Regions from separate parts of the Agaribacterium sp. ZY112 genome, predicted to be linked through region 2. Evidence: predicted binding sites of a transcription regulator. Region 2 holds the regulator's gene; the other holds the start of a gene.

Region 1 (5,640 bases), 100 kb from region 2:
ATTCATCGGCAAATACATTCGTATCAAAACGACTAGTCAGGATATACACACTCAAACGCCCCGCATAAAGATCTTGAGACCGAAGCTTTTCACACGCTCGAGCAACATAGTTAGCGACAGCGACTTTCAGGTCACCTACAGATGTGAGCTTTTCTCCAAAGCTTCGACTACAAACTACGCTTTGCCGCACTTCAGGTACCAACTCCATAGGTATGCACGACTGTCCATTTAGCTCTTTAATTGTTCTAGCTAGGCAAACACCATTTAAAGCTCGAGCCTGTTCTTCCGACATAGCTGCAAGCTGTGCTGCTGTGTGAACCCCCATAGCTGTAAGTTTCTTATTCAGCCTCCGCCCCACACCCCAGACTTCCGAAACAGGTACCCGCTCACTTAACCACGTACGCTGAAGGTCATTCTCAATGATACAAACCCCATTTAAGCTTGGGATTTTTTTGGCAGCATACTGACCGAGCTTCGCCAATGTCTTGGTAGATCCAACTGACACACCCATAGGAATTCTCTGCTCACGATATACGCGCTGACGTAGGTGCTGAGCTAATGGCTTAAGCTCCCTCTCTGGCACAGCAGTAAAATCGCAAAAGCCTTCATCTATACTGTAGACCTCTAGGCTTGGTACCTCTGATTCAAGAGTGCTCATTATGCGGCGGCTGATCTCGCCATAGAGGGCATAGTTCGAGCTAAATACCTCGACTCCTGCTTTTTGAATCAAGGCTTTATGCTTAAAGAATGGGGCAAAGGCCGGGATATCAAAATCTTTGGCTTGCTGATTTAGAGCGACAACACAGCCGTCGTTATTGCTCAAGACAACAATGGGTTTTCCTCGAAGATCAGGACGAAACACGGTCTCACAACTAGCGTAGAAAGAGCGTTGATCGCACAAGGCAAACATAACTATACCTGCATCGTATTCTTAACCACCCAGATCACAATGCCCTCGATAATGGTATCAAGGTCTTCGGTAATGGGTATGGGAGGAAAGCTAGAGTTCGCCGCCAGTAAGCGCTGTTGCTTTAAGTCGAGTTTTTTGCAGGTTAATTCACCACATACACTGACAATTGCTATAGCACCTTGAACATAGGGCTGAGCTCTATCCACCACTAATAGATCGCCGTCGCTTATGCCCGCGCCATGCATGGACTCTCCCTCGGCCCGCGCAAAAAAGGTCGATGATGGATGCTTAATCAGGTACTCCGAGAGATTGAGTGTCTCTTCACTAAAGTCATCTGCAGGCGAAGGAAAACCACACGAAACTCTAGAGCTGTACATCACGTAACGATGGATCTTGTTGCTGTAAGGCTTATCAGAACGGGGTTCAAGGATGATATTAACTGGCATAGCAATGATACCTTAGCTGTACATTCATACAGTATATCATGCAGTGAAAGCTACGCATAATAATCACTGAATTCACCGCAATTCACCGCATTTTGGTGAATTCATCATCCCCCAGTGAATTCGTCATGATAACGGCGAATTGAGCAAAGTACTGATAGCAAGCAAAGGGCTATTTAATATTATTTGGCCGCTAGCTTTCGAACTCATTCAAATGGTGAGCGAACTAAGAGCTCTCGTTCGAAAGTAACGCCCTTTAATTCAAATGATTCAACAGCTTCTTTAAATAGCTGATTGCAATTGACCGTTAAACAAGATTGAGTTGGGCTCTTAAAGACCCGTGTTTTAGTAGATTCAGGTTTAAATTTGAAAGAGCTTAGACCTAAGCGAACATCAATTCCGGTATTTTTTGAAGCTTCATAGTTACGCCACAGGACAACGGCACCGAAAAACAACACAAAATAGATTGACAAAAAACAAACAATTAATGCGTTTAACGCCCTCCCATTTTGAGAGGGCCTCCTTTAAACTTATCTAGTTTCTTGTCTGTGTATCCACTGGTACAAAATCGGAAGTACAAGCAGTGTTAAAATTGTCGATGAAATAATACCGCCAATCACAACCGTTGCGAGCGGCCGCTGTACTTCAGCACCAGTACCTGTATTCAAGGCCATGGGTACAAAACCTAGGCTAGCCACCAACGCGGTCATCAAAACCGGCCGCAAACGTATCATTGCGCCCTCTATGATTGATTCATTTAGCCGTCCTGTTTCATGCCAGAGCTGACGAATAAAAGCCAGCATCACCAAGCCATTGAGTACGGCCACTCCAGAAAGAGCAATAAAACCAATACCGGCGGAGATAGACATCGGCATATCGCGCAAATATAAAGACAACACACCGCCCGTGAGCGCGAGCGGAACACCACTGAAAATAATCAAAGCATCTTTGAGCGAAGAGAACGCCATCACCAGAATGCCCAAAATGACCAGAAGAGTTAGCGGAACCACTATGGATAGACGCTGACTGGCCGATTCCAATTGTTCAAAAGTACCGCCATAATCCAACCAATAACCGGGGGGGATGTCAGTCTTTTCGCGAATTGTTTCCTGTACTTCTTTTACAAAGCTGCCCAAGTCACGACCACGTACGTTAGCCGTTACCACAATGCGACGTTTGCCGTTTTCACGACTGATTTGCGCAGGCGCAGGCGAGATGTCTAAAGTTGCGATATCTTCTAGAGGAACATAGTCGCCGTTTGTAAGCGGGACAGGCAGAAACTTCAATCGATCAATGTCTCGGCGTGTGGTCTCTGGCAAGCGCACAATGAGCTCAAAACGTCTATCGCCTTCATAAACAATGCCTGCCGATTCGCCACCAATGGCTGCGGATACCCAGTCTTGCAATTCAGCGACATTTAATCCGTAACGACCTAAGGCTGTGCGATTGGGTATCACTGAGAGTGTCGGCAAGCCGGTGACCTGCTCGACGCGCGCATCCGCCGCCCCTTCAATACCATTTACAACCTTAAGCACATCGCTTGCCGTCAGTACCAGTTGGTCTAGGTCATCACCAAATATCTTGATGCCCAAGTCTGAACGCACGCCCGAAATTAATTCGTTAAAGCGCATCTGAATCGGTTGGGTAAACTCGTAGTTGTTGCCAGGCAATTCTTCCAGTGCGCGCTCTATCTCCTCAACAAGTTCATCCTTGGTTTTAGTGGTGTCTGGCCACTCACTTCTTGGTTTAAGGATCACAAAGTTATCCGCAACATTAGGTGGCATAGGGTCGGTCGCCACTTCTGCTGTACCGATACGCGCAAAAACCTTATCGACTTCGGGAAAGGATTTAATTCTTTTCTCAAGGATTTCCTGCATTTCCACCGCTTGTTCAAGCCCCGTGCCAGGAATACGCATCGCGTGAAGAGCGATGTCACCTTCATTCAGTTGCGGAATAAATTCAGATCCCATGGTTGAAGCCAACCACAAACAAAACACCACTAAGCAGGTAGCAAAACTCACCACAGCCAAGCGGAATTTAAGCGCAAGTTTGAGTAACGGGCGGTAAGCCAATTTAGCCTTAGTGATGACAATACTTTCCTTTTCACTGATTTTGCCATTCATAAACACGGCGACCGCAGCGGGCACGACGGTTAGCGAAAGTGCCATGGCGAAAAGTAGGGCCATGACCACGGTTGCCGCCATTGGATGAAACATTTTTCCTTCAACCCCAGTGAGACTAAAGATTGGAATGTAAACGATGGTAATAATGGCAACACCAAATAAGCTTGGGCGAATGACTTCCGATGTGGCTTCGAACACGGTATTCAAGCGTTCACGTAAATCTTGCTGGCCGTTTTTATGTTGATGCTCGCCCAAGCGGCGAACACAGTTTTCAACAATAATCACAGCACCGTCGACGATCAAACCAAAATCGAGTGCGCCAAGGCTCATTAAATTCGCAGAGACTCCCGTTTTCACCATGCCGGTAATGGTCATCAACATAGCTAAGGGAATTACAGCAGCAGTGATCAGCGCCGCGCGAAAGTTGCCCAACAAAAGAAACAGCACAACGATGACCAGAAGTGCACCTTCCATAAGGTTTTTGGAAACCGTTGCAATCGCTTTGTCGACCAATGCCGTGCGGTCGTAGACGGCTTCAGCGACTACGCCCTCTGGTAATGAGGCTTGAATATCATCTAGCTTACTCGCCACGTCTTGCGCAACGGTGCGCGAATTAGCACCGATCAACATCATCGCGGTGCCTAAAACAGTTTCTACGCCGTCTCGTGTTGCGGCACCAGTGCGTAATTCCTTACCGATATCGATATCGGCCACGTCTTTAATTTTAATGGGCACGGTGTCATGTTCGGTGATAATGACATTACCGATGTCTTCGATCGAAGCAAGCTGGCCTGGTGAGCGCACCAGGAGTTGTTGGCCGTTACGTTCAATATAACCCGCGCCACGGTTATCATTGTTAGCCTTTAAAGCTTGTACAAGATCTTCGATACTGACCTTATAAACGAGCAACTTTGTAGGATCCGGCATCACGTGGTATTGCTTGTTGTAGCCACCAATACTGTTTACTTCAATAACACCTTTCACCTGTGCAAGCTGCGGTTTGATAATCCAGTCTTGGATTTCCCGTAATGCGGTCGCGGTGTAAGGCTCGCCATTGGCCATTTTTGCGTTGGCTTCGGCCTGTACCGTGTACATAAAAATCTCACCTAATCCAGTAGAGATGGGCCCCATCTCAGGCTCAAGCCCTGGCGGGAGAACACTCTTTATTGCGCCGAGCCTGGCGCTTATCAGGTTGCGCGCAAAATAAATATCCGTACCTTCCTCGAAGACCACAGTCACTTGCGACAAACCGTAACGTGAAAGAGAGCGTGTGTACGAAAGCTTGGGCAAGCCGGCTAATGCGGTTTCCACTGGATAGGTAATGCGTTGCTCCGATTCCAGTGGTGAGTAACCTGGTGCTGCTGTATTAATTTGTACCTGGACGTTGGTGATATCTGGAACGGCATCGATGGGGAGCTTTTGATAACTCCACGCACCGACACCGACGATCACAAAAATAAAACATAAAATCAGTAAGCGCCGCTCGATCGCGAGGCGCAAAATTGAATCAATCATAGCGTGCCTCGATTAGTGATCGTGTTCTGCTTCGGATTTTTCGATATCAGCTTTAATTAAATAGCTATTCTCACTGACATATCTACTGTTCGCCTCAAGCCCATCGATAACTTCATAGAAATGATCATCACTTTTACCCAACACAAGTGGTGTAAAGCGATAATCATCACCGGCCTTAACGAATACGCCTTGGCGTCCACCCAGCGTTTGCACCGCATCTTTTACTACCGCTATAGGAACCGAAAAACGGCCGGTTTCCACGCGCGCTTCAATCATTATTCCCGGAGATAAAGTGTGTTTCTTATTGGCCAACAAGACGCGCGCCACCATATAAGGAGATTCCATTGACGCCACCATGTGATCCACTTTGGATTCCACACTGATATTGCTTGCTAGTATGTGAACCGCTTGACCTTCTGTAACCGAAGACTGCTGTGCAGGATAGACACGCAGTTCCGCCCAAACAGTGTCAAAGTTTGCGATGGAAAACAGAACCTGGTCTTTTGTCACTTCGCCGGTATTGGCATGACGCTGAACTATTCGTCCAGTAATCGGCGAGCGGATTGCATAAGTTTTCAGACTTTCATTGGATTCAATTTCAGCCAATACGTCGCCAGTTTTTACTCGATCACCAAGGGTGACTTTGACA
Region 2 (5,640 bases):
TTGATAGCACTGATACAAATAATGAGGCTAGCTATAAAAATATCAATTTAGAGTCTCTGTCGATTAACAGCACACTCAACGATATAAACAAACCCGCTGAAAACGACCCTTTTCAACTCAACGACCTAGAGCTTAGTAGCGGCTCCAGATCAGCCAATGGAAAGCAACTGCATACCCTAGAGAGCATGAGTGAAAGCCCCTATGTGCTAAACAACATAATCACGCTTCGCCAAAAGCGCCGAATGCGCAGCGCCGAAACACACTATATAGACCACCCTCGCCTAGGCATGCTTATTCATATCACGCCATATGAATTATTTAGCGAACGAGATCAAACAGAAAACAACAGTGAGTTGAGTAATTAAAAGGCGCCCAACAGCACTAAAGATTTAAAGCAGAAATAAATGCAGGTAGTAATTGTTTAAATTTAACAACCGCTGCCTGCATTGTTTTTTCTATTTCTTCGATGCAAAGCTGCTCCTCATACAAACCTGCGGCCCAATTAACACTTAAGCACAATGAGGCATAAGCCAAACCCTGCTCACGTGCAAGCCCAGCCTCAGGCATCAATGTCATACCTACAAGATCACAGCCATCATTTTTTAAACGTCTAATCTCGGCTGCCGTCTCTAAGCGAGGCCCCTGAACACACGCATAACAGCCCCCGTCATGAACAAGTAACTTCTCGCCTTTTGCAGCCTTTAATACAGCTTCACGTATGGGTTGATCAAAAGGCTGCGTAAAATCGATATGACTCAGAGTATGATTAAACTCATCAAAAAAAGTATGCTGCCTACCCCAACTGTAATCTATCAACTGATCAGGCAGCACTAAAGTCAAAGGCGCTGCAAACCTTGCAATGCCACCGACGGCATTACTCGCAAGTATATGAGTAACCCCCAATTGTTTAAGCGCGTAGATATTAGCTCTGTAGTTAATACGATGAGGTGGCACATTGTGCGACGCCCCATGACGACACAAAAAATTAAGCTCGCGCCCAGCGAACTTACCTTGCTTTACCTTTACATCACCATAAGGCGTAGCAACCGTTAAGGTTTTTGCATTGGTGAATGTATGCCCATGTTCAGCAGTGCTTGCTAAATCATAAAGCCCCGAACCACCGATAACCGCCAAAGTCATGCTGGCAAATCTCCTACACCTATATTTTTATTTAATGATGGTTTAGCCTCAGAAAGCTCAATAGGTTCAGAAGAAAGGTGCACAGTACGTGTCGGAAATGCACACTCGGCACCATTAGCCTCAATAATATTTAAAACCTTTAACAATACATCCTGCTTATGTTCATGAAACTCAACCCAATTCGTTGTTTTAGTAAAACAATAAATCATAAAATCTAACGAAGAGCTCGAAAAGGCATCAAAATTAACAATCAACGTTGTTGTGTGATCAATAGCCTCGTGCTGTTTAAGCATGATTTTAACTTGCTCGACAATAGCAGCCATTTGGGCGGCATCATCATAACGAATGCCAATAAACTCTTTTATTCGTCGATTAGTCATACGCGAAGGGTTTTCAACAGAGATTTGAGTAAAGGTTGCATTCGGCACATAAAGAGGTCGTTTATCAAAGGTGCGAATACGGGTTAAGCGCCAGCCAATATTTTCAACGGTACCCTCAATATCTTTATCCGGTGAACGCACCCAATCCCCCACCCTAAATGGTCGATCTAAATAAATCATTAAACCACCAAAAAAGTTGGCCAACAGATCTTTGGCAGCAAAACCAACAGCAATGCCCCCTATCCCACCAAAGGCCAATATTCCGCGTATCTCGACCTTAAAATACTGTAGCAAGATAAGCGTCGAAGTAATCATCACCGATACACGTAGCAGCTTACCTATTGCCGATGCCGTAGTTTCATCAACTGGCTGAAAGCAAAACTCAGGATTAGCAAAGTTTTTTTCAGCCTTGCGAATAAAGGTCAATAAAAACCAATTCACAATCAAAACAGATAACACATACCTTAATGATCCAATCGAGTTCAAAACAATGGAGTCGCTTTGGCTGGCAGCAATATCACCAGCGGCGCTTAAACCAAACACCCAAATTAACCACTTTAAGGGCCGCTGCAAGCTAAAAAACAAAGCGTCATCCCAGACCGTTTTAGTTTTTAGCGCTTTTGTAGATGCAGTTTTTAATAATTTAGAAGCGACGTAAGCACTTAATAGTGTCAAAAAAACCACAACAAAGGATTCAATAATCCACGAGTTATTCGCACCAACAAGTTCGGCCATACGAGCAACCATGTTCTGATAAACGCTTTCCACAAAGCCCCCTAAATTAACTACAGTTTTGAAATTAAATGTTCGACAAGGTCAAGCTCATCGGCCTTAAGCACCGATGCCCCAGGCAATTGCGTCGGTGATTTACGCATTTTATCCAATAGACCAAGATCACCTATATCACATGCTTCCATATATTCTAGAGCTTGCTCGGCACCTTGGCGCTGGTTGCATATAAGAACCACGTCACAGCCTGCATTAATTGCCTTGCTAACACGCACATCATAAGTATCAGATTGATCACTGGCATGGCCTTCAGCACCTTTCATGCTTAAGTCATCACTAAAAACTAAACCGTCAAAGCCTAACTGTTCACGTAATACCTTTTGTATCCAAAAGCGAGAATAACTAACAGGCTCTTCGTCCAGCTCTGGGAACTGAATGTGTGCCGTCATCACAGCATCATAATGCCTGCTAAGCTGCTTAAAAGGCTGTAAATCGGTTTGCTCAATAAGCTCAAACGAGCGCTTATCAATAGGTAGCTCAAGGTGACTATCCTCTATCACCCCTCCATGCCCAGGAAAATGCTTTGCGGTCGCTTTCATACCCGCACTGTGCATACCTTCAATAAACTTTTTTGCCAAAGCCGTTACATGCTCGGCATCACCAGAAAAGGCTCTGTCGCCGATAACTTGGCTTTGTAAATCGGCCAAGTCCAGTACCGGTGCAAAACTAAAATCGAGCCCTACATCGCATAGCTCGGCTGCCATAACATGGCCAAGCGCCTTAGCCTCAAGCAAAGCCTGCTCTTGATTGGCGATAAAACGCTCAGCCAAGCAATGCATAGGTGGCAAGTGCGTAAAGCCCTCTCGAAAGCGCTGGACACGGCCTCCCTCATGATCAACGCAAACTAACAAATCCTCACGGACCTCGCGGATACAGCGAACCAAATCCCTAAGCTGTTGCTTAGATTCATAGTTGCGAGAGAAAAGAATAAGCCCCCCTAGTCGTGGGTGGCGAAGCACATCCCGATCAACCTCATCGAGCTCAATACCGGCTAAATCCGCAATCAGCGGGCCTGGCTTAGTCATATATACATCCTAGTGAAATCAAACAACAGCCATTGATCAGCTTGTTAGCCTGCTCCAAAGAGCGCGGTCTATTACATTAACATTGACTAAATCTGGAGCAGCCTGCTTACCAAGTGCCACAAGCAGGTATTAGAACAAGAGCTTATTAGACGAATTTCCTCTTATATTACAACGAATTATCGTTTTTACTTTTAAAAAATCAACGCTCATGCCAACAGTGTTAAAAATAGGCATACAAATTCAATAACTTAGCCGATTTTGCTTAACATCAAGCACCTAAACACTCCGCCTGCAAGTGCTTTATTTATTGCTGCAACGCGCTTAAAACAGTGGTAATTTTAAATCGAAGGCAAGACGAAAACAGCTGTACCCTTGACAACCATAGCTCTGACAAATTGAGAGCTTAAACACAAAACAGGAGTAATTTAACTCAAGGGATTCGGATCGGAAGCCAACACAACTCGACCAGCCTTCGTTTATTAGCTAACGGCCATCTTGGCCAAGCACAATGACGTTATGGAGGCATGCATATGGCATCCTACTACCCCTTAGTTGGGACTTGGTATCGAGACCAAGAAACACAACAACGTTTTGAAGTTGTTGCCATTGATGAAAAGCAACGCACGATTGAAATCCAATACTTTGATGGCGATATCAGCGAATTCGACATTGAATCCTGGGGCAGCCTTAGCGCGATTGAGACCGATGCGCCAGAAGAAGCCTATTCAAGTTTAGAAGGCGTATCCCCCTTTGCTGACAATGGCGATAGCCATTATTTATACGCAAACCCACTGGAATCAATTGAGCCCGACAGCTTTACAGGTTACGACGACCCTTTTTAAGGCAAACTAAGGCCTTAGCTTCAGTAACAGCCCTGAGTGAGATGAACTTTTTTCACTCAGGCTATTGCACTGTATAAAACACTGTATATAATCAGTTTGACTGTATAAAACAACAGTGTGACAGGAAGCAAGGCTATATGACCAAGTTAACGGCTCGCCAACAACAAATATTCGACCTTATTAAGTCCCATATAGACGATACAGGTTACCCGCCTACTCGTGCCGAAATTGCACAAGTGTTTGGCTTTCGCTCGGCCAATGCTGCCGAAGAGCACCTAAAAGCACTCGCACGAAAAGGGGTGATTGAGATGGTGCCAGGAGCTAGCCGAGGTATTCGCCTACCAGATCACCACACTGGCATCCCTCTAGTTGGTCGTGTTGCAGCAGGCAACCCAATCCTAGCTGAACAGAATATCGAAGAGCATGTACAAATCGCTGAAGGCCTCTTCCACCCTCAAGCCGACTACCTTCTGACGATTCATGGAATGAGCATGAAAGACGCAGGTATTTTTGATGGTGACTTACTTGCAGTTCACAGCACCGATCAGGCTCGAAACGGGCAAATTGTTGTCGCTAGAATAGAAGATGAAGTCACGGTGAAACGCTTCCGCCGTGAAGGCAACAATTCAGTCGTTGAACTTTGGCCGGAAAACCAAGACTTTGAAGTGATTAAAGTCGACTTGCGCGACGCCAACTTTGCGATTGAAGGTTTAAGCGTTGGCGTCATTCGCCGAGGACTGCACTAATGTTAGCCCGACAACACAGCCAGCTATCTGAGCCAGGCCTCAGTGAGCTTATCGTACCCGCTTGGCAAGAAACAACGGCCGAGCTCACCATGCCCATGCTTGCCCATTTAAGCCATCAATCAGGCAATCGCTGGCTAACATGGATTGGTTCTAAACTGCCAAGCAAAACCGAGCTTGATGCTTATGGCTTTAATCAAAGAACATTGCGATTAATGCGAAGCAAAGATGATGCTGAGAACCTTTGGATGATGTGGGAAACACTCAATACAGGCACATCTGCTTTTGTTGTTGCCTTCTTTGACGATAAAAACTGCCGTATTCATCGCCAAGAGCGAAGCCATCTAGAGCAAGCGTGCTATAGCGGTAATGCTCGAGCACTACTCATTCAACAGCCAAGCACGTCATAACCGAGTTTTCTCTCAATAATAAAAAAGCCGCATAGAGTATGTTCATACGGCTTTTTTTATTCGTTTAGCTTGCAACTTATTACGAGTTGCAAGCTAAAAGCCAAACCTTACTTATCAGCAAGTGTTTTACTAACAACCTCAAATACGTCTTTAGACAAGCTTGGCTCTGCCTGAATACGCTCAAGCTGTTCTTTCATCAGAGCTTGGCGCACACCATCATAACGTCGCCATTGAGTCAGCGGTGTTAATAAACGTGAAGCAATTTGTGGATTTGCTTTATTCAAACGCAATATTTCATCAGCAAGGAAACG

What was found. Region 2 encodes LexA, which represses DNA repair genes until DNA is damaged. Its sites were predicted from a motif close to ACTGTNTNTANANACAGT; they were not measured.
Region 1: a site for LexA is predicted at 1,372-1,389, ahead of AB1S55_RS12905 (LexA family protein). Genes of this name have one in related genera too.

What each region holds. Positions count from the first base shown of each region.
Region 1 is NZ_CP166840.1:2,962,792-2,968,431, reverse strand. Features, by position in the region: gene AB1S55_RS12910 (Y-family DNA polymerase) at 1-910, opposite strand, end outside; gene AB1S55_RS12905 (LexA family protein) at 913-1,356, opposite strand; gene AB1S55_RS12900 (efflux RND transporter permease subunit) at 1,884-4,991, opposite strand; gene AB1S55_RS12895 (efflux RND transporter periplasmic adaptor subunit) at 5,004-5,640, opposite strand, start outside.
Region 2 is NZ_CP166840.1:2,859,566-2,865,205, reverse strand. Features, by position in the region: gene AB1S55_RS12445 (CsiV family protein) at 1-365, shown strand, start outside; gene AB1S55_RS12440 (S-methyl-5'-thioinosine phosphorylase) at 382-1,140, opposite strand; gene AB1S55_RS12435 (mechanosensitive ion channel family protein) at 1,137-2,267, opposite strand; gene nagZ (beta-N-acetylhexosaminidase) at 2,306-3,334, opposite strand; gene AB1S55_RS12425 (DUF6763 family protein) at 3,865-4,176, shown strand; gene lexA (transcriptional repressor LexA) at 4,314-4,922, shown strand; gene AB1S55_RS12415 (hypothetical protein) at 4,922-5,329, shown strand; gene pepN (aminopeptidase N) at 5,437-5,640, opposite strand, start outside.